3 regions of the Paenibacillus sp. AN1007 genome follow, and region 1 is predicted to be linked to each of the others. Evidence: a T-box and tRNA genes for the amino acid it is inferred to sense, from the RefSeq annotation. Region 1 holds a T-box; the other regions hold tRNA genes.
The links. The T-box of region 1 lies ahead of ileS (isoleucine--tRNA ligase). A T-box ahead of a tRNA ligase gene usually reads a tRNA of that ligase, here a tRNA-Ile.
Positions count from the first base shown of each region.

Region 2: it encodes a tRNA-Ile, which carries the amino acid that the T-box ahead of ileS (isoleucine--tRNA ligase) is inferred to sense. The anticodon was not compared.
Region 3: it encodes a tRNA-Ile, which carries the amino acid that the T-box ahead of ileS (isoleucine--tRNA ligase) is inferred to sense. The anticodon was not compared.

Region 1 is NZ_CP159992.1:1,346,960-1,357,288, reverse strand. Features, by position in the region: gene ABXS70_RS06245 (LL-diaminopimelate aminotransferase) at 1-551, opposite strand, end outside; gene ABXS70_RS06240 (RluA family pseudouridine synthase) at 662-1,624, opposite strand; gene lspA (signal peptidase II) at 1,617-2,111, opposite strand; gene ABXS70_RS06230 (TraR/DksA C4-type zinc finger protein) at 2,348-3,085, shown strand; gene ABXS70_RS06225 (DUF5665 domain-containing protein) at 3,145-3,507, opposite strand; gene ileS (isoleucine--tRNA ligase) at 3,730-6,828, opposite strand; T-box leader at 6,932-7,223, opposite strand; gene ABXS70_RS06215 (DivIVA domain-containing protein) at 7,281-7,790, opposite strand; gene ABXS70_RS06210 (YlmH/Sll1252 family protein) at 8,030-8,812, opposite strand; gene ABXS70_RS06205 (YggT family protein) at 8,829-9,095, opposite strand; gene ABXS70_RS06200 (cell division protein SepF) at 9,103-9,570, opposite strand; gene ABXS70_RS06195 (YggS family pyridoxal phosphate-dependent enzyme) at 9,561-10,262, opposite strand; gene pgeF (peptidoglycan editing factor PgeF) at 10,270-10,329, opposite strand, start outside.
Region 2 is NZ_CP159992.1:5,428,196-5,438,524, reverse strand. Features, by position in the region: rRNA gene ABXS70_RS24425 (23S ribosomal RNA) at 1-2,246, shown strand, start outside; rRNA gene rrf (5S ribosomal RNA) at 2,397-2,513, shown strand; tRNA gene ABXS70_RS24415 (tRNA-Ile) at 2,571-2,644, shown strand; tRNA gene ABXS70_RS24410 (tRNA-Ala) at 2,672-2,747, shown strand; tRNA gene ABXS70_RS24405 (tRNA-Asn) at 2,749-2,824, shown strand; tRNA gene ABXS70_RS24400 (tRNA-Ser) at 2,826-2,917, shown strand; tRNA gene ABXS70_RS24395 (tRNA-Glu) at 2,933-3,004, shown strand; tRNA gene ABXS70_RS24390 (tRNA-Val) at 3,012-3,087, shown strand; tRNA gene ABXS70_RS24385 (tRNA-Met) at 3,105-3,178, shown strand; tRNA gene ABXS70_RS24380 (tRNA-Asp) at 3,207-3,284, shown strand; tRNA gene ABXS70_RS24375 (tRNA-Thr) at 3,305-3,380, shown strand; tRNA gene ABXS70_RS24370 (tRNA-His) at 3,474-3,549, shown strand; tRNA gene ABXS70_RS24365 (tRNA-Gln) at 3,563-3,637, shown strand; tRNA gene ABXS70_RS24360 (tRNA-Lys) at 3,646-3,718, shown strand; tRNA gene ABXS70_RS24355 (tRNA-Leu) at 3,731-3,818, shown strand; tRNA gene ABXS70_RS24350 (tRNA-Gly) at 3,827-3,901, shown strand; tRNA gene ABXS70_RS24345 (tRNA-Arg) at 3,908-3,984, shown strand; tRNA gene ABXS70_RS24340 (tRNA-Pro) at 4,001-4,074, shown strand; tRNA gene ABXS70_RS24335 (tRNA-Gly) at 4,086-4,156, shown strand; gene ABXS70_RS24330 (hypothetical protein) at 4,387-5,247, opposite strand; gene ABXS70_RS24325 (LysR family transcriptional regulator) at 5,386-6,309, opposite strand; gene ABXS70_RS24320 (ABC transporter ATP-binding protein) at 6,731-7,792, shown strand; gene ABXS70_RS24315 (ABC transporter substrate-binding protein) at 7,911-8,987, shown strand; gene ABXS70_RS24310 (iron ABC transporter permease) at 9,152-10,329, shown strand, end outside.
Region 3 is NZ_CP159992.1:5,467,733-5,478,061, reverse strand. Features, by position in the region: rRNA gene ABXS70_RS24670 (16S ribosomal RNA) at 478-2,029, shown strand; rRNA gene ABXS70_RS24665 (23S ribosomal RNA) at 2,427-5,369, shown strand; rRNA gene rrf (5S ribosomal RNA) at 5,466-5,582, shown strand; tRNA gene ABXS70_RS24655 (tRNA-Ile) at 5,618-5,691, shown strand; tRNA gene ABXS70_RS24650 (tRNA-Ala) at 5,719-5,794, shown strand; tRNA gene ABXS70_RS24645 (tRNA-Asn) at 5,798-5,873, shown strand; tRNA gene ABXS70_RS24640 (tRNA-Glu) at 5,878-5,949, shown strand; tRNA gene ABXS70_RS24635 (tRNA-Val) at 5,956-6,031, shown strand; tRNA gene ABXS70_RS24630 (tRNA-Met) at 6,050-6,123, shown strand; tRNA gene ABXS70_RS24625 (tRNA-Asp) at 6,152-6,229, shown strand; tRNA gene ABXS70_RS24620 (tRNA-Phe) at 6,260-6,335, shown strand; tRNA gene ABXS70_RS24615 (tRNA-Thr) at 6,356-6,431, shown strand; tRNA gene ABXS70_RS24610 (tRNA-Tyr) at 6,438-6,523, shown strand; tRNA gene ABXS70_RS24605 (tRNA-Lys) at 6,536-6,608, shown strand; tRNA gene ABXS70_RS24600 (tRNA-Leu) at 6,621-6,701, shown strand; tRNA gene ABXS70_RS24595 (tRNA-Gly) at 6,713-6,787, shown strand; tRNA gene ABXS70_RS24590 (tRNA-Arg) at 6,794-6,870, shown strand; tRNA gene ABXS70_RS24585 (tRNA-Leu) at 6,892-6,970, shown strand; tRNA gene ABXS70_RS24580 (tRNA-Pro) at 6,978-7,051, shown strand; tRNA gene ABXS70_RS24575 (tRNA-Gly) at 7,065-7,135, shown strand; gene iolD (3D-(3,5/4)-trihydroxycyclohexane-1,2-dione acylhydrolase (decyclizing)) at 7,642-9,507, shown strand; gene iolE (myo-inosose-2 dehydratase) at 9,602-10,329, shown strand, end outside.

The DNA of each region.
Region 1 (10,329 bases):
TTCGCAATGTCCTCAGGGATTGCCTTCAAATCCGGCAGGAAGTTATTCTCTTTCGTCAATTGAACGTTGAATACTTCTCCACCGAGGTATTTCGTGTGTGTGCCCATGACCGGGTACCCAGGAACCGTCATAATCGTTACATCACCCGGGTTAATGAAGCAGGAAGGCAGCATTGCCAAAGCCGGTTTGGAACCGATGGAGTGTACGATTTCTGTATCCGCGTCAATTGCATCTACGTTAAAAACATTTTTCAGATACGCCGCTGCAGCAGTCTTGAACTCAGGAATACCGTTATCGGCATATCCGCGGTTCTCCGGTTTACCCGCTTCTTCAGCAAGGGCAGCTACGATACCCGCATCTGCCATCTCGTCCGGTTCACCTACCCCAAGGTCGATCAGTTCGACATCGGGAAAATCTTTTTTAGCGGAAGCTTTCGCACGTTTGATTTTCTCAAATTTATAGATGTTAGTGTCTTTACCATAGTTGGAGCCGCCGATACGGTCGGCAAAATTTGTTTGGATATAAGTTTCTTGGTATTTATCGATACTCATAATGTCGTTCATCTCCTCGTTTGACGCAAATTTCTCATGTTTTAATATGAAGCATTAGAGCGTTCAACACCATGGACAAAATATCCGAACATTTGTACTTTCTTCAAACGTCAACGGCTTCGCAGCGAAGCAAGTACATCTTCCATATCCTGCGGGATCGGTGCACTGAATTCCATGTATTCGCCAGTAGACGGATGTACGAAGCCAAGTGTCGCAGCATGCAGGGCTTGTCCGTTCATTTTAATCCCCTTATTGCGTCCGTATGTCGGATCACCAACGAGTGGATGACCAATAAATTTCATATGCACCCGAATCTGGTGAGTGCGACCTGTCTCCAGCTTCAGCTCAACCAGGGTATAGTCGTTAATCCGCTCCGTCACTGTAAAATGAGTCACTGCATGTTTGCTGTTGCGCTCTGTGACCGTGTACATCTTACGATCATTTGTGTCCCGTCCGATAGGGGCATCAATAGTACCTTGATCATGACTCAGATGACCGTGAACCAGCGCAATATAACGTCTGTTGACACTGTGTTCCTTCAACTGGGCGGCCAGAGAAGCATGAGCGCGATCGTTTTTGGCAGCCATAATCAGACCTGACGTATCTTTATCAATTCGGTGCACAATCCCCGGACGCAGTTCCCCGTTAATGCCGGAGAGATCCTTGCAATGATACATCAATGCGTTTACAAGTGTACCTGACGTATGTCCCGGTGCAGGATGTACAACCAGTCCACGCTGTTTGTTGATCACAATCAGATCACTGTCTTCGTAGACCACTTCAAGCGGGATGTCCTCTGCAATGATCTCCACAGCCGTTGGCTCGGGAATCTGCAGTACGATCTGATCGCCTTCGGCCAGCTTGGCGTTGGCTTTCACCACAGTTCCATTAACCGTAACAGCGCCGTCTCCAATCCACAGCTGAACCTGTGAACGGGATACATTATCTACAGCATCGGTAATATATTTATCCACACGTTCTTTCTTATGTTCAGCGGCAACGGTCCATTCCATACGTTCCTCACCGTTAAATTGTTCATCATTATTTAACTGTTCCTCATTCACATTACTCATGATGCTCATTCCCTTCAATCTTCGCAGCCGCTTTTTCACGGCGTCCTTCAAGCAGTGTTTCCACGATAATTAGTGCTACCCCGATACAGATGGCTGAGTCAGCAATGTTAAAGATCGGAAACGTGTAACTTCCAAAATTAAGCTGTACAAAGTCTACAACTTCCCCTGTCAATGCACGGTCCAGGAAGTTGCCAATTGCTCCTCCAAGCACCAGACTGAGCGCTACCGGCAGCAATTTGTGCGGAGTATCTTTTACTTTTTGCAAATACCAAATCAAGGCAACAACCACAATCAGGGTCACCACAATAAAGAACCAGCGTTGATCCTGCAAAATGCCAAATGCCGCACCTGAATTTCGATGGGAGGTGATGACAAAAAAATTGCCAATGACCGGAATTTCCTCTCTAAGTTCCATCCGGGTAGAAATCAGGTACTTCGTTCCCTGATCCACTAAGAATACGATAAAAGCAAAGATATAATACACCACGTTTGCTGTCACTCCGTTCTTGTCTTTTCCAACGATACCAGGCTTTCGCCAGATTTATTTATTGTAGCACAGCTGTTTAGAGATCGTCCATGACGTGGCAGACCTACAAGACAGCAGCCGTCCCAGCTGGCTTTGGAAAAAGCGATAACATTTGCCTTCTCTAATCCCGCTCGAAAAAGCACATCCTAGAATGGAGACATCAACCGGATTCCAGATGGAACAGAAAGGGGTAAGCCATGTCACATTTCACAGCCGAGCAGATGCGATCTCTGCGATCCCAGCTTTTGTCCGATAAACATGATATTGAACACAGGCTGTCGGAGAACGAGCACTACGGCCTCGGGGATTCTTTGAAACTGCAGACCGGTGAACTGTCACCTATTGATAATCACCCTGGTGATCTTGCCACAGAAGTGTACGAACGCGGAAAAGACATTTCCCTGCTGGAACATGATGAGTTCCAACTCGAACGAATTGATTCAGCCCTGCATGCGATGGAAGAAGGCCATTACGGCACATGTGCCGTCTGCCAGCAGCCCATTCCTTACGAGCGAATGGAAGCCGTCCCCTACACAAAATACTGTAAAAAACATCAACCCGAGACGGTCGTTTCCGAGAATCGACCTGTGGAGGAAGAATTTCTTGCGCCCTCTTTTGGACGTACCAGTCTGGACGAACGGGATGATCAGAATGGCTTTGACGGTGAAGATGCCTGGCAGATTGTAGAGAGTTGGGGCAATTCGAATTCTCCGGCAATGGCAGAAGACGGTAATATTGACAGCTACGATGTTATGGCTATTGAAGCTGCTGAAGAGCTGGATGGTTTTGTTGAGGCTTACGAGAGCTTTGTCGCAACCGATATTTACGGTCATGATGTATCCATCGTCCGTAATCGCCAATACCGACAGTACCTCGAGAATGGCGAAGGTTCGGGACTGCTTGAACCGGATGCCGGGCAGGATGAACCGATATGAAGACTCCTAATGGCTAGTCCTTAGCCTTATTCCATTGTGATTGATCCATTCCAAGTTTATTAATAGGTATTCATGTCCAACTGCCGCTGTACGATTCGTACAATATCTGCAATGTAATCTCCAACAATGGGCAGATTTAATGCACCAAGAACCTGCAGCACATAAATGATGGTTGCAGCGAAAAAGGTAAATCCGATCGCAATTCCGACACCTCTTGCTGCACCTGACAACAGATTTAAACCGATCAGCTTCCATGGCCGGTTCAGCAGCTCTGTATACTGCGCAATCCGTGAACGCTCCAATTCGTTCGCAAGTCGATTGGTCAACGTATGTAATTCTTCAATTTTGTCATGGGGTGTATCAACGGAATCCGTGACAGAGGCTGCCTTAATGGATTCCGCCGACTGTTCTTGTTTGCTCATGTTTTGCTCCATCCCTGCATGATTATAGATGTAACGTTCGAATTTTTTTTAAAACTGCACAATTTAATCATTGCCCTATCTGCGAAAAAACAAACGAGCCCAGCACCGGAAATGACTTCCTTAGCTGAGGCTCGTTTATTTATATTCTCTTTTATTCTTTATTTAATTACCTGTCCATACATATAGAAGTTGTCATCCCAAGGACAGAAACGACTTTATACGCTATCCTTCAATATAGATTCCGATGGCTTTGCCTCCGGCTTCTACACGCTCCATTGCATCCGCCTTGCCAAATGTCACGTCAGTCACGAGCACATTTTCGCGCAGGACATCGTCAAACGCTTCAATTGCTGCTTGCAGATCCGCATCCACATCCAGCGTCAGACGCACTCTTTTCTCGATTGGCAGATCCAGACGTTTCCGTGTATCCTGTACTGCCCGGACAACTTCGCGCACCCAACCTTCCTGCTCCAGCGCCGTTGTGATCTCCGTATTCAGGGCAACCGTCAAGCCGTAACCGGATGCCGATGCAAAGCCGGATTTAGCCTGTTTCTCAACCAGCAGTTCCTCAGCAGTCACCTGAAGTTCCTCCCCTTCTGGAGAAACAACATTAAACGCACCATCAGATACCACTTTACGTGTCTCATCAGCCGTCATGCCTTTAAACAGATTTTGCAGGAAACCTACGTTTTTACCGTATTTTTTACCCGCGACTTTGAGGTTCAGCTTAAGTGTGAAATCAACAAACTCCGCATCGTTATGCTCTGTACGAATTCCTTTGACGTTGATCTCCTCTTTGATGATCTCTTCATAACTTGCCAGATCGAAACCTTTATCAAGAGAAACGATCAATTCGGACAGTGGCTGACGCGTTTTGATGCCTGTCTCGTTACGGACGTTGCGTGCAAGCTCAACGACGCGGCGAGCTGTTTCCATGTCCTGCTCCAATGCTGCATCGATCAATGCTTCATTAGCTGCAGGATAATCATCCATATGCACGCTTTCGCCAGTAGTCAAGTTAAGGTAAATATCCTCAGCCAGCATAGGCGTGAACGGGGCTACCAGCTTCGCTGTAGTCACGAGCACTTCAGTTAACGTGCGATACGCATCCAGTTTATCTTCCGTCAGGCCACTTCCCCAGAAGCGATCACGGGAACGGCGGATATACCAGTTACTGAGCTCATCCACAAAGGCTTCAATCGCTTTGGATGAATTCAGGTAGTCGTTTACAGACAACGCTTTTTCCACGACAAGGATCAGACTGTTCAATCTCGACAAGATCCAGCGATCCAGCTTGTGAGCGGACAATAGGAATGGATGCTCCTGTGGATCAAATCCATCAATGGTTGCGTACAGCGTCAGGAATGCATGGGTATTCACCAGTGTATCCACCATTTTGGATTTGGCTTCCCCTACGATGCCTTTGGAGAAACGTTTGCTGTTCCACGGTGCACTATCAGACAGCAGCGCCCAGCGGAATGCATCTGTACCGTACTCCTCAATTACTTCCCATGGATCGATAACATTGCCTTTGGATTTGGACATCTTCTGTCCGTTTTCATCAAGCACGTGTCCTGTTGCCATGACCGCTTTATATGGTGCTTTACCTGTCAAAAGGGTGGACACCGCGAGCAGGCTGTAGAACCAGCCGCGCGTCTGGTCAATCCCTTCACAGATCATATCCGCCGGATATTGCTGTTCAAATACTTCTTTATTTTCAAAAGGATAATGCTGCTGTGCAAACGGCATAGAGCCGCTGTCGAACCATACATCGATGACTTCAGGTGTACGCTTCATTTCGTATTTGCCGCAAGAGCTGAGCACTTTCACTTCATCCACATATGGCTTATGCAGCTCCAGATTTTCCGGCACATCACCTACAGCACGCGCCCGCAATTCAGCAATGCTGTGCGGAGCAAACTGTTCGCCTGTTTCTTCACACACCCAGATGTTCAGCGGCGTTCCCCAGTAACGGTCGCGGCTGATGTTCCAGTCCACGAGATCTTCGAGGAACTTCCCGAAGCGGCCTTCACGCACATGCCCTGGATACCATTCCACTTCGCTGTTATTGGCAATCAGCTGATCCTTGATCGCTGTTGTTTGAATAAACCAGCTGTCCATTGCGTAGTACAGAAGTGGAGTATCACAGCGCCAGCAGAACGGATAGCTGTGCTCGTATTTCTCTTTGCTGAACAGACGGCCATGCTCAGACAAGTATCTCACAATGTCGATGTCGCAATCCTTCACGAAACGACCTGCAAAATCAGTAACTTGCGCCACAAACTTGCCTTCCAGATCAACCATGTTTACAAAACTGATGCCATTCTCACGGCATACACGGTAGTCATCTTCACCATGTGCCGGAGCCATGTGTACGATCCCCGTACCGCTTGCATCCGTTACAAATCCTGCACCAAGGATGATGTTCGTTTTCTCAGCCTGAACGTAGTTAAACGGCGGGCTGTACGTTTTGCCGACCAGATCCGCACCTTTCAGCGTGCCAATGATCTCATATTCACCTTTGCTGTCTTTCATTACTTTTTCCACCAGATTTGTCGCCATGATGAATACTTCATCATTTTGACGGACACGGGAGTATTCCATTTCCGGGTTTACAGCCAAAGCCACGTGAGAAGGCAGTGTCCATGGTGTCGTCGTCCAGGCAAGTACGAATTCGCCGCTTTCATGCAGTTTGAATTTGGCGGTAGCACTCAGATCTTTAACATCCTTGTACCCTTGTGCAACTTCATGCGAACTCAATGTTGTCTGACAGGAAGGACAGTATGGGCTTACGCGATGACCGCGGTACAAGAGACCTTTCTCATGAATCGCTGCAAGAATGTTCCACACACTCTCGATGTAGTTGTTGTCGAGCGTGATATAAGGGTTATCCATATCAGTCCAATATCCGATGCCTTCCGTCAAATCACGCCACTGCTGCTCGTATTCGAATACGCTCGCTTTACATTCGTTGATAAACTTCTCCACACCATAATCTTCGATTTCCCATTTGTGGGAGATGCCCAGCTTCTTCTGTACTCCGAGTTCAACTGGCAGGCCGTGTGTATCCCACCCGGCTTTACGTACAACGCGATAACCTTTCATCGTGTTATAACGTCCGACAAAGTCTTTGATGACACGTCCAAGGACGTGACCGATATGCGGTTTACCGTTGGCTGTAGGCGGACCTTCATAAAATACGAAGTTTGGTTTGCCCTCCCGGTTCTCAATGGATCGTTTGAACGTGTTCTCCGATTTCCATTTATTTAATACACGTAATTCTCTTGCACGTGCTTTCTCTTTGACATCGACTCGCTGCATGCTGTTCAACTTCCTTCCTTTTTTTGTACGAGGCCTTTGTAAAATGTGCACAATACGACTCGCTTCACTCACCGTTTCGGGACACAAAAAAACCCCATCCCTGGAAAGGGACGAGGTTCTGCTCGCGTTACCACCCTAATTCTGTTCATCACAAACCACATTCAGGTCACCCCGAGTATGCTCTGTCATCAACAGCGCTTAAGCCCCGCTGTACTAATGCAGGGTACCGTTATAACGTACGGTTTACGGTTCGGCTTACACACGGCAATGCATTCACCGCTTCAGCGTCACTTCTCCGGGGAGATATTCGGCTATAACTCATCCGTTGGTTTTCACCAGACACCAACTCTCTGAGGGATGAGATCATAACGTACTGAGCCCGTCATGGAATCACTATTCAATATGAATATAGTTATAGCTTCTTTGCCCGCAAAAGTCAACCGGGCGGCAGACTAATAAATTTCCTTCATCTCCCGCTCACGGTCACGCACTTCCTGTTCACGGCTCTCCAGCGCTTCCCAGCCATCCTGCGTAAGCAGCTCAAGCTGAGCTTCAACAAGCGTACGGAAACGCGCGCGATAGATGGACGCCTGCTTCTTCAGTTCTTCCACTTCCAAAGCAATCTTACGTGATTTGCCAAGTGCTTCGTTAACGATTCGGTCTGCATTTTTCTCTGCTTCCTTTACGATTAACTGAGCTTCCTTCTTGGCGTTATTCTTCACATCGTCAGCAGCTTCCTGTGCAATGATGATCGTTTTGCTGAGGGTCTCCTCAATGGTTGCAAAATGATCCAGCTTCTCCTGAACGGACAGCAGCTGATTGCTCAGCTCTTTGTTCTCGCGAATGACGCCTTCGTAATCTTTGATGACTTGATCTAGAAATTCGTTGACTTCATCCTCGTCATACCCACGCAGGCGTCGGGAGAATTCCTTGTTATGTATGTCCAGCGGCGTTAATGGCATGCTGTCCACCTCCTGTAAAAATTCCTTCTCGCGTGTTAGAGAAGGTTTGCAGCATATGGGTTCCACCCAAGGGGCCGTATGAAAGATGCCGAATTGGGCAGCTTGTACGGATGCAGGTTCTGCCCTTACATCGTCAGATTCCACATATCTTGTACTTTAATGTATATCGGAAACACCGAGTATTTTTTTACCTTTACGTTTAACATTTCGACAAGAATTCGGATTATCCTGCAGCAGCATCAAGCAAATTTCCCGATTTTCAATCGGCATCGTCCCTTTTTGGTCATTCCATCCTGTTCCAACACCTTGAAACGACCAAACCCTTGAATGGATACCACATCCCCTTCCTTGAGCGGCTTCGAAGGGTCCTCCACCACTTTCCAGTTCACTTTACAGCGTCCTGCCTTGATTGGGACCAGCACCTTGCTCCGGCTCAGCCGATACACATCTGCACAGATGCCATCCAGCCGCAGCGAAGCAGCGGTAATATCTATGGTGTCCAATTTCGTCGCAGACCATTTCAGCTGGTTCAACGGCAACAGCTCTGTGAACACATGAACGCGATGCACCTGATTCAATTGAAGCGATAAAAAAGCGCCGGTTTCCGCTGCCACCACGGTATGGCAGCCATCATCCAGCACTTGAATATCTCCAATCTTGCCTCGCTTCATCCCGAGCCCGAGCAGGGAACCCATATAGTCCCCGTGCTCCAGTTCCGAGATTTTTCGGTCGTCCGACGTAATACTGAGCACCTGCATCCCCATATCTTCCTCATCGAGGTATCGATAGTCAGGTGCAATCAATGCACGCTTACGTTCAGCCGCTTCGTAACCGCCGTCCAGACGAATCTGAACATGCTGGCTGCGATTCACCAGGGATTGCAGAATAAACACCTGCCTTGGATCAAGAAAATCGGTCAGCTTCATATCATGATACTTGCTGGCCCGCTCGATCCAATCCGAGGCTTTGTCTACAAAATCCCGTTCATCATGACTAAAATGTTCGTAAATATCACCGCTCATCTATATGTCACCCTAACTAGTAGAAGTATCTCAGAATTGTGACAAGCCCTTGAAGTGCGAGTTGAAGCACAATCAATGCCACAATCGGGGAAATATCCAGCACACCGAACAGCGGCGGAATAAATCGGCGGAATGGTCTTAGATAAGGTTCCACAAATTTGCCTAACAATTCACCAATGAAGCTTTCCCGTGCGTTGGGAAGCCAGGACATCAATATGTAGACAATGACCATGTAAAAATAAATCTGGTACAGCGTACCCAATAGGACTTCAATCTGATACAAAAACGGCTCACCTCATTCTGTTATAATCTTGCTCGCTGTCAGCCAGTATTTCCGTAATCGTTCCCTGAATTTCAACCGTATCTGGCGTACAGAGAAAAATGTTGCCGCCGATCTTGGATATCCCCCCGCCTAATGCATAAACCGTTCCGCTTAGAAAGTCAATTACACGTAAAGCCTGATCCTGGCGAATTCGCTGCAGATTCACAACAACGGTACGATGCGAGCGCAGATGGTCGGCAATCTCCTGTGCTTCGTCATAGGAACGAGGCTCATACAGCACAACTTTAACATTTTTCTGGGAATGAATGCTAACCACATTATTACCCCTTTGGTTTCTACGTTTATCAAGTGCAGAGGTTTCATTTTCCTGCTGTTCAGGCTCATGTTCCTCTTGTGCTGCAAGCCGTTCACGCTCCACAATTTCTTCTTCTTCCTGAAGACCCAGGAAATTCATGAATTTATTCATCACGCCCATCGTGTCCCCTCCTCTTTTCCTACGAGAATCGATCCAAGCCGCACCCAGGTTGCCCCTTCTTCAATGGCTATTTCGAAATCATTAGACATGCCCATGGACAGCTCTCTCAACGGTTCTGCTGTCAGAGCTTGTCCATTCAAATCATCTCTCAGCTCACGCAGCCCCCTAAACACAGGACGCGTCATCTCCGGATCTTCCTCATGAGGCGCCATCGTCATCAGACCGATGACCCTAAGGTTGTTAAACGATTGAATATCCTTCAGAAATGAACCTGCCAGTTCAGGCTGCAAACCATACTTGCTCTCTTCACCCGAAATGTTCACCTGCATAAACGTGTTCACCTGAATTCCAAGCGAAGCGGCCTTTTTGTCCAGTTCCTTCGCCAGTGACAAACGATCCAGTGAATGTATGTACGCAAACTTGCCAATGACGTCTTTCACCTTGTTCGTCTGCAGATGACCAATGAAATGCCATGTCCCCTTCTGTCCGAAGGTTTCCCATTTCGCCTGCGCATCCTGCCAGCGGTTTTCTCCAATATGCTCAAGACCATGATCCAGCACAGCCCCCGTCGTCTGCAATGAGACATATTTCGTGACTGCAATCACATTCACATCTTCAAACGGGCGGTTGCTGCGCTTACACGCATCTTTGATCTTCTGATTTACCTGTTGTTTACGCTCCTCCAATGACACCAGAGGGTCACCTCTCTTCCAGCCCAATCCAGCTTGCCATTCTTCCCGTTACCCCATTTTCCTTGCG
Region 2 (10,329 bases), 2.6 Mb from region 1:
CGAGTCTGAATAGGGCGATGTAGTACGTGGACGTAGACCCGAAACCGGGTGATCTACCCCTGTCCAGGGTGAAGGTGCGGTAACACGCACTGGAGGCCCGAACCCACGCACGTTGAAAAGTGCGGGGATGAGGTGGGGGTAGCGGAGAAATTCCAATCGAACTCGGAGATAGCTGGTTCTCCCCGAAATAGCTTTAGGGCTAGCCTCGGAAAACAGAGTCGTGGAGGTAGAGCACTGATTGGGTGCGGGGCCCGCAAGGGTTACCAAGCTCAGTCAAACTCCGAATGCCATAGACTTACTTCCGGGAGTCAGACAGTGAGTGCTAAGATCCATTGTCAAAAGGGAAACAGCCCAGACCATCAGCTAAGGTCCCCAAGTGTGTGTTAAGTGGGAAAGGATGTGGAGTTGCACAGACAACCAGGATGTTGGCTTAGAAGCAGCCATCATTGAAAGAGTGCGTAATAGCTCACTGGTCGAGTGACTCTGCGCCGAAAATGTAACGGGGCTAAACACACCACCGAAGCTATGGCTTGATGCTTTGCATCAGGGGTAGGGGAGCGTTGTATAAGGGTTGAAGGTGTACCGTAAGGAGCGCTGGACATTATACAAGTGAGAATGCCGGTATGAGTAACGAAAAGATCAGTGAGAATCTGATCCGCCGAAAGCCTAAGGGTTCCTGAGGAAGGCTCGTCCGCTCAGGGTAAGTCGGGACCTAAGGCGAGGCCGAAAGGCGTAGTCGAAGGACAACAGGTCGAAATTCCTGTACCACCGTAAATCGTTACGAGCGATGGGGGGACGCAGTAGGGTAGTGACGCAGGCTGATGGATGCCTGTCCAAGCAGTAAGGCTGATGTGTAGGCAAATCCGCACATCATAAGGCTGAGCTGTGATGGGGAGTGAAAATTACAGTAGCGAAGGTCATGATCTCACACTGCCAAGAAAAGCCTCTAGCCAGATGAAGGTGCCCGTACCGCAAACCGACACAGGTAGGCGAGAAGAGAATTCTAAGGCGCGCGGAAGAACTCTCGTTAAGGAACTCGGCAAAATGACCCCGTAACTTCGGGAGAAGGGGTGCCCCGGTAGTGTGAATAGCACGAGGGGGCCGCAGTGAAAAGGCCCAAGCGACTGTTTAGCAAAAACACAGGTCTGTGCGAAGCCGTAAGGCGAAGTATACGGGCTGACGCCTGCCCGGTGCTGGAAGGTTAAGGGGAGTGGTTAGGGAGTAATCCCGAAGCTGTGAACCGAAGCCCCAGTAAACGGCGGCCGTAACTATAACGGTCCTAAGGTAGCGAAATTCCTTGTCAGGTAAATTCTGACCCGCACGAATGGCGTAACGACTTGGGCGCTGTCTCAACGAGAGATCCGGTGAAATTTTAATACCTGTGAAGATGCAGGTTACCCGCGACAAGACGGAAAGACCCCATGGAGCTTTACTGCAGCTTGATATTGAATTTGGGTACGATCTGTACAGGATAGGTGGGAGCCTTTGAAGCATGAGCGCCAGCTTGTGTGGAGGCACCGTTGGGATACCACCCTGATCGTATCTAGGTTCTAACCTGGTGCCCTTAGCGGGTACGGGGACAGTGTCAGGTGGGCAGTTTGACTGGGGCGGTCGCCTCCTAAAGAGTAACGGAGGCGCCCAAAGGTTCCCTCAGAATGGTTGGAAATCATTCGAAGAGTGCAAAGGCATAAGGGAGCTTGACTGCGAGACCTACAAGTCGAGCAGGGACGAAAGTCGGGCTTAGTGATCCGGTGGTACCGCATGGAAGGGCCATCGCTCAACGGATAAAAGCTACCCTGGGGATAACAGGCTTATCTCCCCCAAGAGTCCACATCGACGGGGAGGTTTGGCACCTCGATGTCGGCTCATCGCATCCTGGGGCTGAAGTAGGTCCCAAGGGTTGGGCTGTTCGCCCATTAAAGCGGTACGCGAGCTGGGTTCAGAACGTCGTGAGACAGTTCGGTCCCTATCTGTCGTGGGCGTAGGAAATTTGAGAGGAGCTGTCCTTAGTACGAGAGGACCGGGATGGACGTACCGCTGGTGTACCAGTTGTTCCGCCAGGAGCACCGCTGGGTAGCTATGTACGGACGGGATAAGCGCTGAAAGCATCTAAGCGTGAAGCCCCCCTCAAGATGAGATTTCCCAGTATGTAAGACCCCTTGAAGACGACGAGGTAGATAGGCTGGGGGTGGAAGTGCAGCAATGCATGGAGCTGACCAGTACTAATCGGTCGAGGGCTTATCCAATAGCAGGTTTTAAGTCGCGTGAGTTTCGTTTCGAATCTAGTTTTCAGAGAACAACACTCTGAATGACATGAAAATCGGTACATCCCTTAAGGTGTGGTTGGTTTTCAGTTTCAACTGAATGGAAAGAAGTACAACTTCGATCCAATCGCGTTTGGTGGCGATGGCGGAGGGGTTCCACACGTACCCATCCCGAACACGACCGTTAAGCCCTCTAGCGCCGATGGTACTTGGACCGCAGGGTCCTGGGAGAGTAGGACGCCGCCAAGCGATTCCCTTTGGGATATTTTTTTTGCCTCCCTTGTTAGGGAAATGGGATAAACATGCGGGCCTTTAGCTCAGTTGGTTAGAGCGCACCTCTGATAAGGGTGAGGCCGGTGGTTCGAGTCCACCAAGGCCCATAGTAACTAAATAAGAAGTACATGAATGGGGCCATAGCTCAGCTGGGAGAGCGCCTGCCTTGCAAGCAGGAGGTCAGCGGTTCGATCCCGCTTGGCTCCACCATTCCCTGATAGCTCAGTTGGTAGAGCACTCGACTGTTAATCGAGTTGTCACAGGTTCGAGTCCTGTTCGGGGAGCCATGGAGAGGTGTCCGAGCTGGCCGAAGGAGCACGATTGGAAATCGTGTAGGCGTCACAAGCGTCTCGAGGGTTCGAATCCCTCTCTCTCCGCCACAATTATTTTAGCAGGGCCCGTTGGTCAAGGGGTTAAGACACCTCCCTTTCACGGAGGTAACAGGGGTTCGAATCCCCTACGGGTCATATATATGGAGGCTTAGCTCAGCTGGGAGAGCATCTGCCTTACAAGCAGAGGGTCGGGGGTTCGATCCCCTCAGCCTCCACCATATATTTTTATTAATGACGCGGGGTGGAGCAGCCCGGTAGCTCGTCGGGCTCATAACCCGAAGGCCGCAGGTTCAAATCCTGCCCCCGCAATTGCAGCTTTCCTAACCGAAAGTGATCTGGAACCGTGGTGTAGTTGGCCTAACATGCCTGCCTGTCACGCAGGAGATCGCGGGTTCGAATCCCGTCGGTTCCGCCATCTTTAATTTTTTACACCGTGCCGGTGTAGCTCAACTGGTAGAGCAACTGACTTGTAATCAGTAGGTTGGGGGTTCAAGTCCTCTCGCCGGCACCATTTTAGTATTTTGCATTCAGAAGGTTATAAAGAGTATAATATATATTCTGAGGGTAATACTAAAAACTCATGCAATGATGTTTAACTGTTATGGCGATCGTGGCGAAGTGGTTAACGCACCGGTTTGTGGATCCGGCATTCGGGGGTTCAATTCCCCTCGATCGCCCCATCAATTTTCTTAATGGGGATTAGCCAAGCGGTAAGGCAACGGACTTTGACTCCGTCATGCATAGGTTCAAATCCTATATCCCCAGCCATTTACTATGAGTCATTAGCTCAGCTGGTAGAGCACCTGACTTTTAATCAGGGTGTCGAAGGTTCGAATCCTTCATGACTCACTTTCATATTATGCGGTCGTGGCGGAATTGGCAGACGCGCACGGTTCAGGTCCGTGTGGGCTAACCCCCCGTGGAGGTTCGAGTCCTCTCGACCGCACCAATTGTTTTGCGGAAGTGGCTCAGCGGTAGAGCATCGCCTTGCCAAGGCGAGGGTCGCGGGTTCGATTCCCGTCTTCCGCTCCAATATTTGCGCCCTTAGCTCAGCTGGATAGAGCGTTTGACTACGAATCAAAAGGCCGGGAGTTCGAATCTCTCAGGGCGCGCCATTATTTCCTTTCATATCGGGATGTAGCTCAGCTTGGTAGAGCACCTGGTTTGGGACCAGGGGGTCGCATGTTCAAATCGTGTCATCCCGATTTTTGTTTATGCGGGTGTAGTTCAATGGTAGAACTTTAGCCTTCCAAGCTAATAGCGTGGGTTCGATTCCCATCACCCGCTTTCTTCTTTAATAAGGAACACCTGCAGATTGCAGGTGTTTTTTTGTTGTAGTTGGATATGCATATGGTCACAGCTTACCTCCCGCCTGGCATAAAATGTCTCGAATTAAATTCATAATGAGATTATAAAAAAAGAGCTCCTTTTCCTGCATCAGTACGCACAGGAAAGGAGCTCTCATTATGGATTAGATCCTGAAATCTGTTTACGATTCAATCCAGTTTCATACAACTTTAATATCTTTCCAGAATGGTCTGCGTCTTCAGCCCATCGGCAGGGATTAACCAATTCTTGTTTTGAAGCAATTGCAGCAGCTGGCTGCGTAGACCAGTGACGGCTGCCGGGTCGTCTGTTTTGAATGAAACCTCGACGATATTCTCCGTACCTGTGCCTGTGACGCTGCGGATTGGCCATACCTCCAGGGTAAGCTCCTGACCGTTCCATGTGCCTTCATACCGCTGGAAGGTGATGGGGCCAAAAGCACGGGCCTGTGTCAGCTGTTGTTTGCCCCAGTTAGAGGCAGACCAGTTTTTCAATTTACCGGGGAGTTTGTCCAGCAGCAGGTTCAGGGCATCTTTCTCGGAAGGCAGCTGTGTGCCAGTTATTCTGCTATCTACTTTCTTTGTATTGGAGAAGCTCAAGGTCTGTTTGCCATATCCCCAGTCAATCTCTGCCTCATAGTTATCATCTGATGAATCAAAACCTTCCTGGTTTGCAAGTGTCAACGCTGCATCGATGTCCCCGTTAATGACAGGATAACGCTTTTTATAGGTTAACTCGTAGTTGTTTTTATCATCCTTTTTGCGAAAACGGACATTCCAGCCTTCTGCATCCAATCCGAGAGCATGGGTATCAAAGTATTCTACATTGATATGTCGTGGTGCAGCATTCAGCCCAAGGGTCTGAATGGTTTCACTTCGGGGTGTCCCGTCGTTATTTAATACAAGCTCCGGCTTCGCTAGAAACTTCACTTCATATGCGGGAACGGCGTTGGCAGCGGCGGAAGCCTGCGGCGTTTCCAGAAATGTCAGTCCACTTCCCATAGTGACAATGCTCAGCATCAAAGAGACGGCTGCCTTTTTCCATTTTTTCAAGACCAATCACTCTCCTAATCGGAATTAACGTACAGTCCTCACTTTAACGTCAGAGAATGTGAGGGCGATTAAAGGGAAGCGCACATTACGTTAACCCTGCATAGATTTCATGAATGGTCAGCCATAGTTTATAACGGTTCAACTGACAGGCTCAGACGGCATAGCAGCGGTCCTCATACCGATAACCTCGCGCAGCACGGTTTGGAAGCGATCGACTTGAACAGAAGGATGGCGGTCCTTGTTATGTATCATATAGATATGACGCGGTGCCTGCTCTCCCGGAATAGGGAGCACGTGAATGATTCCTTGTCGTTCTTCCCACTGTACTGCCATCCGTGACATGAACGAGATATGACCACCGATTAATACGAGCTGTTTGATCGCCTCCAGAGAATCCATCTCAACTGTACTCCGCAGCCGGATATCATGCTGTTCAAGCCATTGGTTGGTCAGCTTTCGTGTACTTGACTCATCACCATGTAACGCGAAGGGGACTTGTACGATATCTTCAGGATGCAGCAATTCTTTATGCGCTAACCCATGCTTGGGAGAGCAGATAAGCACGAGATCATCCTCACACAGCGTCTCTGAGTGTAATGTGGGTCCAACAAACGGCTCTGACGAGATGATACCGAGATCAAGCTGATGTCGGATGACCATCTCGCGGATGACCGGGGCCGGTTTAATCGACAACACCAATCCAATGCCGGGAAACACCTGAGAGAAGGAATGCAGCATCGCAGGAAGCAGATACGTAGCGGGTACATAACTTGCTCCAATATGGAGCGTACCCCGGTACAGACTGCCGTATTCTTTGACTACACGGCGTGCCTCCTGGGTCAGTGCATTGATTTTGACAGAATAATGAAGCAAAGCTTGTCCAGCCTCGGTTAGAAATGTCTTTCCACTACGTGATTCGAATAAACGTACTCCCATCTCTTCCTCCAGCGACTTCATATGAAAGGTGACGGTCGGCTGTTTAATCCCCAGTAATTCTGCCACACTTGTCATATGATGATGCTTGTCGATCAGCTCGACAATTTGCAATTTAATCAGATTCAACCTCTCCGCACTCCTCTCGTTTCCATACACCTCTTTGGTGTTCATGACAATACGATGCTTTCGATGAGAAAAAATGATGTCATATCTATAGATTTAATCTATGAAGATCAACAGAATTCATCCAAAAAGTTAATTCCCATTTTACAAACATAACAAACAACTCTCGAAGGCGAGCGTTAGACTGAGAACAGTACAGCAAAGAATGCAGGAAAGAAGCAGAAAGGAAGCTGTTCAGTACCAGAGAAGTACACAGGGAATAAGCCTAAATAGGTCAGGCAGCCTAACGAGACCAGTGCAAAAGAGGAACGCGAGAGGTCAATATATCAAGAAACCATCTGAAATAAGCACAAGAGATCAATCCAAGAAATAAGTACAAAGATTTAACACAGAAGATAAGTACAAAAGACAGGCAGGGATGCTCATGAAACTGGAGTTAACGGGAGTTCAAAAATCATTTCATCAAATTCCTGCACTACTGCCCACTGATCTGACGCTTGAACATGGAAAATTCACAACGCTGCTCGGCCCTTCGGGCTGCGGTAAAACGACGCTGCTCCGCATGATTGCCGGGCTGGAACAGCCGGATGCGGGGGAGATTCGTGCAGATGGTGAATATATCTACTCTGCAGCCAAGCGGATCGATACACCGACACACAAGCGCAATCTGGGGATGGTGTTTCAGGATTTTGCACTATGGCCGCATATGACGGTATATGAGAACGTGGCTTTTGGTCTGAAAGCCGGCAAACAGAAGTCTGATCTGCGGCAAAAGGTGAATGAAGCCCTCGGCATGGTTCGCCTGCAAGGCATGGAGGATCGGTACCCACATCAGCTGTCGGGTGGACAGCAGCAGCGGGTTGCTTTTGCCAGAGCGGTAGCCGTGAAGCCGGGTGTTATCTTGTTTGATGAGCCGCTGAGCGCACTGGATGCGGTGCTTCGGGAAGAGATGCGGATTGAGATGATGTCACTGGTGCGTGATATGGGGCTAACTGCCCTGTATGTGACGCATGATCAGATCGAGGCAATGTCAATGTCGGATGAGATTGTGGTGATGCAGAAGGGGCGGATTTTGCAAAAAGGTACCCCGGAAACGATCTACTCCGCACCAAGTGGCCCTTATGTCGCGTCGTTTATCGGAAAGTCTAACTGGCTTACGCCGAATGAATCCATGGTTCGTCCGGAACATGTGACCTGGAGCAAAACAGAGCATGACGATTTGGGCTATCCCGGAATCATCCGCAGCGTCAGTTATGTAGGAGAACGCTACGAGGTACGTGTGCAGATGGAAGGGCTGGACGTGTGGACGGCATATGCGAACCAAAGAGTAAGCATTGGCGAGAGAGTACAGCTCTATGTATCGCCGGACCGAATCTGCCGGATGTTTGATCAGCAGGAGAGCGATAGCCATTCTGGGCTGAATGGGCAGCATTTGGATCAAAAGCCGGGTAGAAAGCAGCGGGAAGTGATCGCCGCCGCCAACTAGACGGTATCGCCGAAACGAACTTTGTCATCGGAATGGAATGTATACAAACTATAGTTCAACTTATATAGAAACAACATTAGCAGTTGTTCTTATACTAATCTAAGGGAGATGTCATGATATGTTCGGTATGAAAACACGTAAAAAGAGCGCAGCACTTCTATTAACAGCAGTGATGAGTCTGAGTCTGTTCGGATGCAGCACCGGGAACACAACAACTGGAAATGCAGCGAAGCCCGCGGGAGAAGGAAATGCAGCAGCCGCAGCGGACACGGCGAGCAAGGCAGCAGGTGGCAAACTGGTCTTGTACAGTGCAGGGCCGCAGAAGCTGGCAGACAATATCGTGAATGGATTTACAGCCAAGACAGGTATTGAAGTGGAGATGTTCCAAGGCACGACAGGTAAAATTCTCGCTCGTATGGAAGCAGAGAAAGCGAATCCAGTCGCAGACGTTGTTATTCTGGCTTCCTTGCCTTCGGCACAAGCACTGAAAGCAGATGGACTCACCCTGCCGTATCCGGAAGCAGCTCATGCGGACAAGCTGAACAAAGATTGGTCGGATGCAGAGGGTAACTATTTCAGCAGCAGTGCTTCTGCACTGGGCATTGTGTATAACAGCAAGCTGGTAACTGCACCGCCAAAGAGCTGGGCTGACCTGGCAGCACCAGCATGGAAAGATGCGGTGAATATTCCTGATCCGACATTGTCAGGCTCCGCACTTGATTTCATCACAGGTTACCTGAGTGCCAATGGTGAAAAAGGATGGGATCTGCTGAATGCCTATAAAGCAAACGGTGTCGCTATGGCAGGAGCCAATCAGGAAGCCCTTGATCCAGTGATTACGGGCGCAAAAAGCATTGTAGCAGCAGGTGTAGACTACATGGCCTATTCCGCCAAAGCCAAAGGCGAACCACTCGATATCGTCTACCCTGAAGAAGGTACAGTGATTAGCCCAAGACCGGCAGCCATTCTGAAATCCAGTCCTAATGTAGAGAATGCCAAAGCATTTATCGATTACCTGTTATCGGATGAGGCACAAAAGCTGGTTGCAGATGCATATCTGATTCCAGGCCGCGAAGACATTGAAGCAGCGAACCGCGCCAACGTAAAGGATATCCCGCAGTTGAAAGTGGATTGGACATGGATGAGCGAGCATGGGGATGAGACCGCAGCCCGTTTCTCCGAAACTTTTAAATAAGTGAACACAAATACAGAAACGGTGGACAACAGGAGATGCTGCTGTCTTGACGTGGAAATTCATGTGAGGTGAGCGTAGTGAAACCTGTTGTAACGGATAACAACCGTATTTTTCGGAGAGTGGGCGTGGTGCTGGCCCTCTTTCTGCTGACAATCAGTATTGGGATGCCGCTCTTGCTGATCTTCTGGCAAAGTGTATACCCGAATGGGCAGTGGGACTGGATGGCTCCGATTCGAACAATTACCGGTCATCATCTGTCCGGTGTGCTGCTGAATTCAGTATGGCTGGGCATCTGCGTGGTGGCGTTAACAACGCTGCTCGCACTGCCGCTCGCCTGGATGATGGCCAAAACCGGAATGGGTGAGCATCGCTGGGTCGATGTCATTCTGATGATTCCATTCATGACCCCGCCGTATATCGGCTCGATGGGCTGGATTCTGTTTATGCAAAAAGGGGGATACCTCCAGCAGTGGGCGCCCTCATCTGCAAACTGGAGTGAGCTGTTCTTCAGCTTTTGGGGCATGGTGATGATCATGAGTCTGCACCTGTTCCCATTCCTGTATTTGCTGCTGCGGGATGCATTGATTCGCATCGGGGGCAATCTGGAAGAAGCGGGAGCCGTGCACGGTGCACGTGCAGGATATCGGTTCAGACGTATTATTTTACCCCTGCTGCTGTCGTCTTACGGGATGGGGATTATGCTTGTTTTTGTCAAGACGATTGCAGAATTCGGCACACCCGCGACTTTTGGACGCAAGATCGGATATTATGTCATGACCTCTGAAATCCATAAATACATCTCCAGCTGGCCCATTGATTTCGGGAAGGCGACTTCGCTGGCATCTGTGCTGCTGTCCGTCTGCCTGGTGATGTGGTATATGCAGTCCGCGATCAGCCGGAAGTTCACGTATCGTCTCGTAGGTGGCAGAGGACAGCGCTCGAAGCGTTACTCCCTGCGAGGCTGGGCAGGATGGTTGTGCGGTACATATCTGGCCATCCTGTTGATTCTATCGATCGGCATTCCATACTTTTCGATCATCGCGGCTTCCACGATGAAGCTGCGGGGAACCGGACTGGCTCTGGATAATCTGACATTGGAGCACTACCGGGAATTGTTATCCTGGGGTTCTGTGAGTATGAAGGCGATCGGGAACAGTCTGGGATTGTCGCTGGCGGCTTCTACGGTGGCAGTCATCATAGGCACCGGGTTTGCGCTGGCAATTGGCAAATCATCTTCGTTCATGCAGCGGGTTATCGACCTGTTCAGTCTACTGCCAAACACCGTGCCAGGTATCGTTATGGTGGTTGGTCTGATTCTGTTCTGGAACTCCCCGTGGATGCC
Region 3 (10,329 bases), 2.5 Mb from region 1:
ACGTACTTGTCCGTTAAAAGCTTTAATAGCGAAAATGAAGAGAAAGAGATGTAAAATGCTGATTCAGATAAAATGGTATATTTTACAAGTTGTCAACTAGCGGACTGTTATGGTATATTCTAAATCCGGCCAAGAAAACACAGTTTACACGGTGCGGCAAGCAAATGAAAAACAAGCTTCGAAAGAAACTTGAAAAAAAGAGCTTGCAAAGTTGGTTCGGACGTGATAAGATATAAGAGTTGCTGAAGCGAAAGAAACTCGGCGGCGAAACAAGTTTGATCTTTGAAAACTGAACAACGAGTGAGTATCGATCTTGCTTGCAAGATCGACGCTGAGAAATCGGTACACGTCTTCGGACTGTATAATTTCGAAAGCAAAATGAGATTTTTAATCTCGTCAGATTCAAAATGAGCTTATCGCTCTTTTCAATACCCCGATGAGCTTCACAGCGTTTAAGCACGCTGACGAAATTCATCTTTATTGGAGAGTTTGATCCTGGCTCAGGACGAACGCTGGCGGCATGCCTAATACATGCAAGTCGAGCGGACTTGAAGAGAAGCTTGCTTCTCGGATGGTTAGCGGCGGACGGGTGAGTAACACGTAGGCAACCTGCCCTCAAGCTTGGGACAACTACCGGAAACGGTAGCTAATACCGAATACTTGTTTTCTTCGCCTGAAGGAAACTGGAAAGACGGAGCAATCTGTCACTTGGGGATGGGCCTGCGGCGCATTAGCTAGTTGGTGGGGTAACGGCTCACCAAGGCGACGATGCGTAGCCGACCTGAGAGGGTGATCGGCCACACTGGGACTGAGACACGGCCCAGACTCCTACGGGAGGCAGCAGTAGGGAATCTTCCGCAATGGGCGAAAGCCTGACGGAGCAATGCCGCGTGAGTGATGAAGGTTTTCGGATCGTAAAGCTCTGTTGCCAGGGAAGAACGCTTGAGAGAGTAACTGCTCTTAAGGTGACGGTACCTGAGAAGAAAGCCCCGGCTAACTACGTGCCAGCAGCCGCGGTAATACGTAGGGGGCAAGCGTTGTCCGGAATTATTGGGCGTAAAGCGCGCGCAGGCGGTCATGTAAGTCTGGTGTTTAATCCCGGGGCTCAACCCCGGATCGCACTGGAAACTGCGTGACTTGAGTGCAGAAGAGGAGAGTGGAATTCCACGTGTAGCGGTGAAATGCGTAGAGATGTGGAGGAACACCAGTGGCGAAGGCGACTCTCTGGGCTGTAACTGACGCTGAGGCGCGAAAGCGTGGGGAGCAAACAGGATTAGATACCCTGGTAGTCCACGCCGTAAACGATGAATGCTAGGTGTTAGGGGTTTCGATACCCTTGGTGCCGAAGTTAACACATTAAGCATTCCGCCTGGGGAGTACGGTCGCAAGACTGAAACTCAAAGGAATTGACGGGGACCCGCACAAGCAGTGGAGTATGTGGTTTAATTCGAAGCAACGCGAAGAACCTTACCAGGTCTTGACATCTGAGTGACCGGTGCAGAGATGTGCCTTTCCTTCGGGACATTCAAGACAGGTGGTGCATGGTTGTCGTCAGCTCGTGTCGTGAGATGTTGGGTTAAGTCCCGCAACGAGCGCAACCCTTGATCTTAGTTGCCAGCACTTCGGGTGGGCACTCTAAGGTGACTGCCGGTGACAAACCGGAGGAAGGTGGGGATGACGTCAAATCATCATGCCCCTTATGACCTGGGCTACACACGTACTACAATGGCCGGTACAACGGGCAGTGAAGCCGCGAGGTGGAACCAATCCTAAAAAGCCGGTCTCAGTTCGGATTGCAGGCTGCAACTCGCCTGCATGAAGTCGGAATTGCTAGTAATCGCGGATCAGCATGCCGCGGTGAATACGTTCCCGGGTCTTGTACACACCGCCCGTCACACCACGAGAGTTTATAACACCCGAAGTCGGTGGGGTAACCGCAAGGAGCCAGCCGCCGAAGGTGGGATAGATGATTGGGGTGAAGTCGTAACAAGGTAGCCGTATCGGAAGGTGCGGCTGGATCACCTCCTTTCTATGGAGAATCGTCTTCTGCAATGAAGACATTCAAATAAGCAGGTTCTTTGAACCTGCAACAGCGATTCATTTCGGTCCATCACTTCAGGTGTGGATGAAATGAAGAGCAAACTACTCACTCGTTGCTCAGTTTTGAGAGCTCAAACTCTCAATCATCTCGTTTTTTCGACGGACACCGATGGTGAACGGACCGAAGAAACCGATTTGTTCTTTGAAAACTAGATATCGAAACGAAACAAACGCGAATTAGAACATTCCTTTTTAGCTGAACTTGTGTTAAACAAGTTTCAATAAAAACGGTAGTTAAATGCAATTGCGATGGTATCGGGTGGGAGCGACTTTTGGCTTTGCGTAAGCAAAACAAGGGAAGCGAGCAAACGAAACCGGAGCAATCTGGTTAAGCTGCTAAGAGCACACGGAGGATGCCTAGGCGCTAGGAGCCGATGAAGGACGTGGCGAACAACGATACTGCCTCGGGGAGCTGTAAGCAAGCTTTGATCCGGGGATGTCCGAATGGGGAAACCCAGCTGGGGTAATATCCAGTTACTCACAACTGAATACATAGGTTGTGTAGAGGCATACCAGGGGAACTGAAACATCTAAGTACCCTGAGGAAGAGAAAACAATAGTGATTCCGTCAGTAGCGGCGAGCGAACGCGGAGAAGCCCAAACCAGAGAGCTTGCTCTTTGGGGTTGTGGGACGTCTCACATGGAGTTACAAAGGAACCGGTTAAGCGAAGAGGTCTGGAAAGGCCCGCCAAAGAAGGTAAAAGCCCTGTAATTGAAAGTCTGTTCCCTCCGAGACGGATCCCGAGTAGTGCGGGGCACGTGAAACCCCGTATGAATCCGGCAGGACCATCTGCCAAGGCTAAATACTTCCTAGCGACCGATAGTGAAGCAGTACCGTGAGGGAAAGGTGAAAAGCACCCCGGAAGGGGAGTGAAATAGAACCTGAAACCGTGTGCTTACAAAAAGTCAGAGCCCTATGTTGCGAACTTGTTCGTCAACAGGGTGATGGCGTGCCTTTTGTAGAATGAACCGGCGAGTTACGTTCCCGTGCAAGGTTAAGGTGAAGAGCCGGAGCCGCAGCGAAAGCGAGTCTGAATAGGGCGAATGAGTACGTGGACGTAGACCCGAAACCGGGTGATCTACCCCTGTCCAGGGTGAAGGTGCGGTAACACGCACTGGAGGCCCGAACCCACGCACGTTGAAAAGTGCGGGGATGAGGTGGGGGTAGCGGAGAAATTCCAATCGAACTCGGAGATAGCTGGTTCTCCCCGAAATAGCTTTAGGGCTAGCCTCGGAAAACAGAGTCGTGGAGGTAGAGCACTGATTGGGTGCGGGGCCCGCAAGGGTTACCAAGCTCAGTCAAACTCCGAATGCCATAGACTTACTTCCGGGAGTCAGACAGTGAGTGCTAAGATCCATTGTCAAAAGGGAAACAGCCCAGACCATCAGCTAAGGTCCCCAAGTGTGTGTTAAGTGGGAAAGGATGTGGAGTTGCACAGACAACCAGGATGTTGGCTTAGAAGCAGCCATCATTGAAAGAGTGCGTAATAGCTCACTGGTCGAGTGACTCTGCGCCGAAAATGTAACGGGGCTAAACACACCACCGAAGCTATGGCTTGATGCTTGCATCAGGGGTAGGGGAGCGTTGTATAAGGGTTGAAGGTGTACCGTAAGGAGCGCTGGACATTATACAAGTGAGAATGCCGGTATGAGTAACGAAAAGATCAGTGAGAATCTGATCCGCCGAAAGCCTAAGGGTTCCTGAGGAAGGCTCGTCCGCTCAGGGTAAGTCGGGACCTAAGGCGAGGCCGAAAGGCGTAGTCGAAGGACAACAGGTCGAAATTCCTGTACCACCGTAAATCGTTACGAGCGATGGGGGGACGCAGTAGGGTAGTGACGCAGGCTGATGGATGCCTGTCCAAGCAGTAAGGCTGATGTGTAGGCAAATCCGCACATCGGAAGGCTGAGCTGTGATGGGGAGTGAAAATTACAGTAGCGAAGGTCATGATCTCACACTGCCAAGAAAAGCCTCTAGCCAGATGAAGGTGCCCGTACCGCAAACCGACACAGGTAGGCGAGAAGAGAATTCTAAGGCGCGCGGAAGAACTCTCGTTAAGGAACTCGGCAAAATGACCCCGTAACTTCGGGAGAAGGGGTGCCCCGGTAGTGTGAATAGCACGAGGGGGCCGCAGTGAAAAGGCCCAAGCGACTGTTTAGCAAAAACACAGGTCTGTGCGAAGCCGTAAGGCGAAGTATACGGGCTGACGCCTGCCCGGTGCTGGAAGGTTAAGGGGAGTGGTTAGGAGCAATCCGAAGCTGTGAACCGAAGCCCCAGTAAACGGCGGCCGTAACTATAACGGTCCTAAGGTAGCGAAATTCCTTGTCAGGTAAATTCTGACCCGCACGAATGGCGTAACGACTTGGGCGCTGTCTCAACGAGAGATCCGGTGAAATTTTAATACCTGTGAAGATGCAGGTTACCCGCGACAAGACGGAAAGACCCCATGGAGCTTTACTGCAGCTTGATATTGAATTTGGGTACGATCTGTACAGGATAGGTGGGAGCCTTTGAAGCATGAGCGCCAGCTTGTGTGGAGGCACCGTTGGGATACCACCCTGATCGTATCTAGGTTCTAACCTGGTGCCCTTAGCGGGTACGGGGACAGTGTCAGGTGGGCAGTTTGACTGGGGCGGTCGCCTCCTAAAGAGTAACGGAGGCGCCCAAAGGTTCCCTCAGAATGGTTGGAAATCATTCGAAGAGTGCAAAGGCATAAGGGAGCTTGACTGCGAGACCTACAAGTCGAGCAGGGACGAAAGTCGGGCTTAGTGATCCGGTGGTACCGCATGGAAGGGCCATCGCTCAACGGATAAAAGCTACCCTGGGGATAACAGGCTTATCTCCCCCAAGAGTCCACATCGACGGGGAGGTTTGGCACCTCGATGTCGGCTCATCGCATCCTGGGGCTGAAGTAGGTCCCAAGGGTTGGGCTGTTCGCCCATTAAAGCGGTACGCGAGCTGGGTTCAGAACGTCGTGAGACAGTTCGGTCCCTATCTGTCGTGGGCGTAGGAAATTTGAGAGGAGCTGTCCTTAGTACGAGAGGACCGGGATGGACGTACCGCTGGTGTACCAGTTGTTCCGCCAGGAGCACCGCTGGGTAGCTATGTACGGACGGGATAAGCGCTGAAAGCATCTAAGCGTGAAGCCCCCCTCAAGATGAGATTTCCCAGTATGTAAGACCCCTTGAAGACGACGAGGTAGATAGGCTGGGGGTGGAAGTGCAGCAATGCATGGAGCTGACCAGTACTAATCGGTCGAGGGCTTATCCAATAGCAGGTTTTGAGTCGCGTAGGTTTCGTTTCGAATCTAGTTTTCAGAGAACAATAACTCTGATGAATGGAAGAAGCTATGCTTCGACCAATCGCGTTTGGTGGCGATGGCGGAGGGGTTCCACACGTACCCATCCCGAACACGACCGTTAAGCCCTCTAGCGCCGATGGTACTTGGACCGCAGGGTCCTGGGAGAGTAGGACGCCGCCAAGCGGAACCCCGTTGGGGTATTTTTTTTCGAGTGATAGGGGCCTTTAGCTCAGTTGGTTAGAGCGCACCTCTGATAAGGGTGAGGCCGGTGGTTCGAGTCCACCAAGGCCCATAGTAACTAAATAAGAAGTACATGTATGGGGCCATAGCTCAGCTGGGAGAGCGCCTGCCTTGCAAGCAGGAGGTCAGCGGTTCGATCCCGCTTGGCTCCACCATTTTCCCTGATAGCTCAGTTGGTAGAGCACTCGACTGTTAATCGAGTTGTCACAGGTTCGAGTCCTGTTCGGGGAGCCATTAAGGCCCGTTGGTCAAGGGGTTAAGACACCTCCCTTTCACGGAGGTAACAGGGGTTCGAATCCCCTACGGGTCATATTACGGAGGCTTAGCTCAGCTGGGAGAGCATCTGCCTTACAAGCAGAGGGTCGGGGGTTCGATCCCCTCAGCCTCCACCATATATTTTTTATTAATGACGCGGGGTGGAGCAGCCCGGTAGCTCGTCGGGCTCATAACCCGAAGGCCGCAGGTTCAAATCCTGCCCCCGCAATTGCAGCTTTCCTAACCGAAAGTGATCTGGAACCGTGGTGTAGTTGGCCTAACATGCCTGCCTGTCACGCAGGAGATCGCGGGTTCGAATCCCGTCGGTTCCGCCATTAAATGTATCTTGGAGTAAGTTTTAATATGGCTCGGTAGCTCAGTCGGTAGAGCAGAGGACTGAAAATCCTCGTGTCGGCGGTTCGATTCCGTCCCGAGCCACCATGTAAACAACAATTTGATACGCCGGTGTAGCTCAACTGGTAGAGCAACTGACTTGTAATCAGTAGGTTGGGGGTTCAAGTCCTCTCGCCGGCACCACTTTATGGAGGATTAGCGAAGTGGCCAAACGCATCAGACTGTAAATCTGCTCCCTTACGGGTTCGGTGGTTCGAATCCATCATCCTCCACCAGTTTTCTTATATGAGTCATTAGCTCAGCTGGTAGAGCACCTGACTTTTAATCAGGGTGTCGAAGGTTCGAATCCTTCATGACTCACTTTTACTATATGCGCGTGTGGCGGAATTGGCAGACGCACTAGACTTAGGATCTAGCGTCTTTGACGTGGGGGTTCAAGTCCCTCCACGCGCATCCCTTATTTTGCGGAAGTGGCTCAGCGGTAGAGCATCGCCTTGCCAAGGCGAGGGTCGCGGGTTCGATTCCCGTCTTCCGCTCCAATATTTGCGCCCTTAGCTCAGCTGGATAGAGCGTTTGACTACGAATCAAAAGGCCGGGAGTTCGAATCTCTCAGGGCGCGCCATTATAACTTAATCTAATCTACGCCGGCGTGGCGGAATGGCAGACGCGCTCGACTCAAAATCGAGTGGGAAACCGTGGAGGTTCGAGTCCTCTCGCCGGTATGTCTAACGGGATGTAGCTCAGCTTGGTAGAGCACCTGGTTTGGGACCAGGGGGTCGCATGTTCAAATCGTGTCATCCCGATTTTTTTGTTTATGCGGGTGTAGTTCAATGGTAGAACTTTAGCCTTCCAAGCTAATAGCGTGGGTTCGATTCCCATCACCCGCTTAATATATTGAAGAAGAAAGAGACAGGATCTGCTGTCTCTTTCTTTTTTTGCGTGGAAAAGTCTAATTCCCTATTCCTATATTGTGTACCCGCTATGCATAGGGGAGCCTTCGTTATAACTCTTCAGGTCTTTCCTTCAGCCATACCTTCTACTCCCTCGTGTTAAGTCCATGAATACCCATGATTGAATGTCACCTGTTCAACAGCGTGTTTTTACCTCTAAGGAAGAAAGCATATCAAAAGACAATAGAACCGTTGACTCCTCCTCATATTACTCTATATCTTGTCTTCGCAATCAAAGAGAGAACAGTGTTTAAAACTCCATATTGTCCAGCTTGTTTACGCAAATAATCACTAATTTTAATAAAACGCTTACAAAAATAGCTTGCGAAAATACCCAGCCTGTAATACCATATGAATTAAGCGCTTAACCTTTAGGGGTAAGGCGCTTAAACTTAACTTAGATTAAGCGCTTAACCCGTAAAGGAAAGGATGACGATTAATTCATGACAACAATTCGATTAACGATGGCTCAGGCCCTACTTCGATACCTGGATCAGCAGTATATTTCGGTAGATGGGGTAGAAACCAAGTTTGTTAAAGGCATTATCGGAATATTTGGACATGGGAACGTAACCGGGATTGGTGAAGCCTTGGAGCGGAGTCCTGGAAGTCTGACTTATATACAGGGAAAAAATGAACAGGGCATGGTGCATACAGCTGCAGCTTATGCCAAGCAAAAGAATCGTAAGCAGATTTATGCCTGCACAACGTCGATCGGCCCTGGTGCATTAAATATGATCACTGCGGCAGCGACAGCAACGGTGAACCGGATTCCGGTACTGCTTTTACCTGGAGATAACTTTGCTACACGTGAGCCGGACCCGGTACTGCAGCAGCTTGAAGTAAGCAGCGACTATACGATATCCGCTACGGACCCGTTCAAAGCGGTCAGCAAATACTGGGATCGCATCGTGCGTCCGGAACAGCTCATGGTTGCTGTCACACATGCTATGCGTGTACTGACTGACCCGGCCGAGACAGGAGCTGTCACATTGGCACTGCCTCAGGATGTACAGGCAGAAGCATATGATTATCCGGAGGCATTCTTCGCCCGGAAGGTACATTACCTGGATCGCCGGCCTCCTGTTCCGGCGGCTGTTGAACGTGCAGTGCAGCAGATTGCCAGCAGCAAAAAGCCGCTGCTCGTTGCGGGCGGTGGAGTACTGTACTCTGAAGCATCCGCACAACTGATCGAGTTCGCGGAGAGCTTTGGTATTCCGATTGCTGAGACGCAGGCAGGCAAGAGTGCAGTATCTTGGGACCACCCGCTTAATGTGGGGGCTATCGGGGTTACCGGATCTCTGGCAGCCAATCGCTTGGCGAAAGAAGCAGATGTGGTGATTGGTATAGGAACAAGATTCTCTGATTTTACTACGGCGTCACATGCCGCTTTTCAACACCCGGAAGTAAAATTTATTAATATTAACCTGAACAGCATGGATGCCGCCAAGTTAGGCGGAGAAGCCATCTTGGCAGATGCACGTGAGGGGTTACAAACATTGCAGAAGGAATTGCAAGCACAGCAGTACCGCAGTGCATATGGTTCATCTGAGGTTGTTGATCTTCGTAATCAATGGAATACCGAAGTGGATCGTCTCTACGCTGCCGAGCATGAAGCCGGGCTGGCACAGACGAAAGCCATTGGTATAGTAAATCAGACAATTGATCCATCATCGGTGATTGTATGTGCGGCAGGAAGCCTGCCGGGAGACCTACACCGCCTGTGGCGTTCGGCTGAACCGAAAACATACCACATGGAGTACGGTTTCTCTTGTATGGGTTACGAGGTTAGTGGTGCCTTCGGCGCAGCGCTTGCAGAGCCCGATCGCGAAGTATACGCCATGGTAGGAGACGGCAGTTACCTGATGCTGCATTCCGAACTGGTTACCAGTTTGCAGGAACAGAAGAAGATGACAGTCCTCTTATTTAACAATAACGGCTTCCAGTGCATTCATAATCTGCAGCGTGAACACGGCAGTGATGGATTTGGTAACGAGTTCCGCTACAGAGATGCAGAGAGCGGACGTTTGACTGGCGATTATATGCCGATGGATTTTGCGGCTCATGCTCGCAGTATGGGAGCGAAAGCTTATCGAGCGGAAACCGCTGAACAGCTGGAGCAGGCACTTCGTGATGCCAAAAATGAAACGGTGACTACGTTGATTGAGATCCCTGTCGTCCCTGGAACCAATACAGGCGGATATGAGTCATGGTGGAATGTCGGCGTACCTGAAGTATCTGTTGAGGAAAAGGTAGTTCGTGCCCATGAGGCGATGAGAACAAATCGCGGCAAAGCAAAACTTGTTTAGTCTGCTATTCAGATAATCCTGCATTTATTCCATATTTATGTAACAAGATCCACAAGGTCTAACAAAGCTGAACAACAAAAGGAGCCGTGGAATCATGAGCAAGCTGCCATTCCAGCTTGGGATTCATCCGATCAATTGGGTCGGCGAAGATGTAAAAGAACATGGTGATGATACAACATGCGCCCAAATTTTGGACGATATTCAGCGTTTGGGATTGACGGGTACTGAGATGGGACGCAAATATCCGACCGACCCCGCTGCACTGCGTGAGGAGCTGAGCAAGCGAAATATTAATCTGATCTCGCAGTGGAAATCAGTGCTCTTCTCCGATCCAGCATATCGCCAAGCAGAGCTGGACGACTATCGCAGACACGCGGAATTCCTTCAGTCCATGGGCAGCAAGGTGATCAGCACAGCTGAGGTAGGAGGGTCACTTCACTTTGATCCAAGACGGACACCGCATGAAAAAGAAGTGCTTAGACTCAGCGATGCCGAATGGCATATTCTTGCTGAAGGCCTGAACCAGGCCGGAGCCATTGCTCAGGAGTACGGACTTAAGCTCACTTATCACCATCACGGGGGCACAGTTGTCGAACAACCAGAGGAAATTGATCGTTTAATGGAGCTGACAGATCCTTCTCTAGTATACCTGCTTTTTGATACAGGCCACGCCTACTATGGCGGCGCTGATCCGCTTGAGGTACTGCGTAAACATTACGATCGGATTGCCTATATCCATCTGAAGGATATTCGCCCGGATGTGCTGGATCAGGCACGAGCGGAGCAATCAGACTTTGTTGGCTGTATTCGCAGGGGGGTATT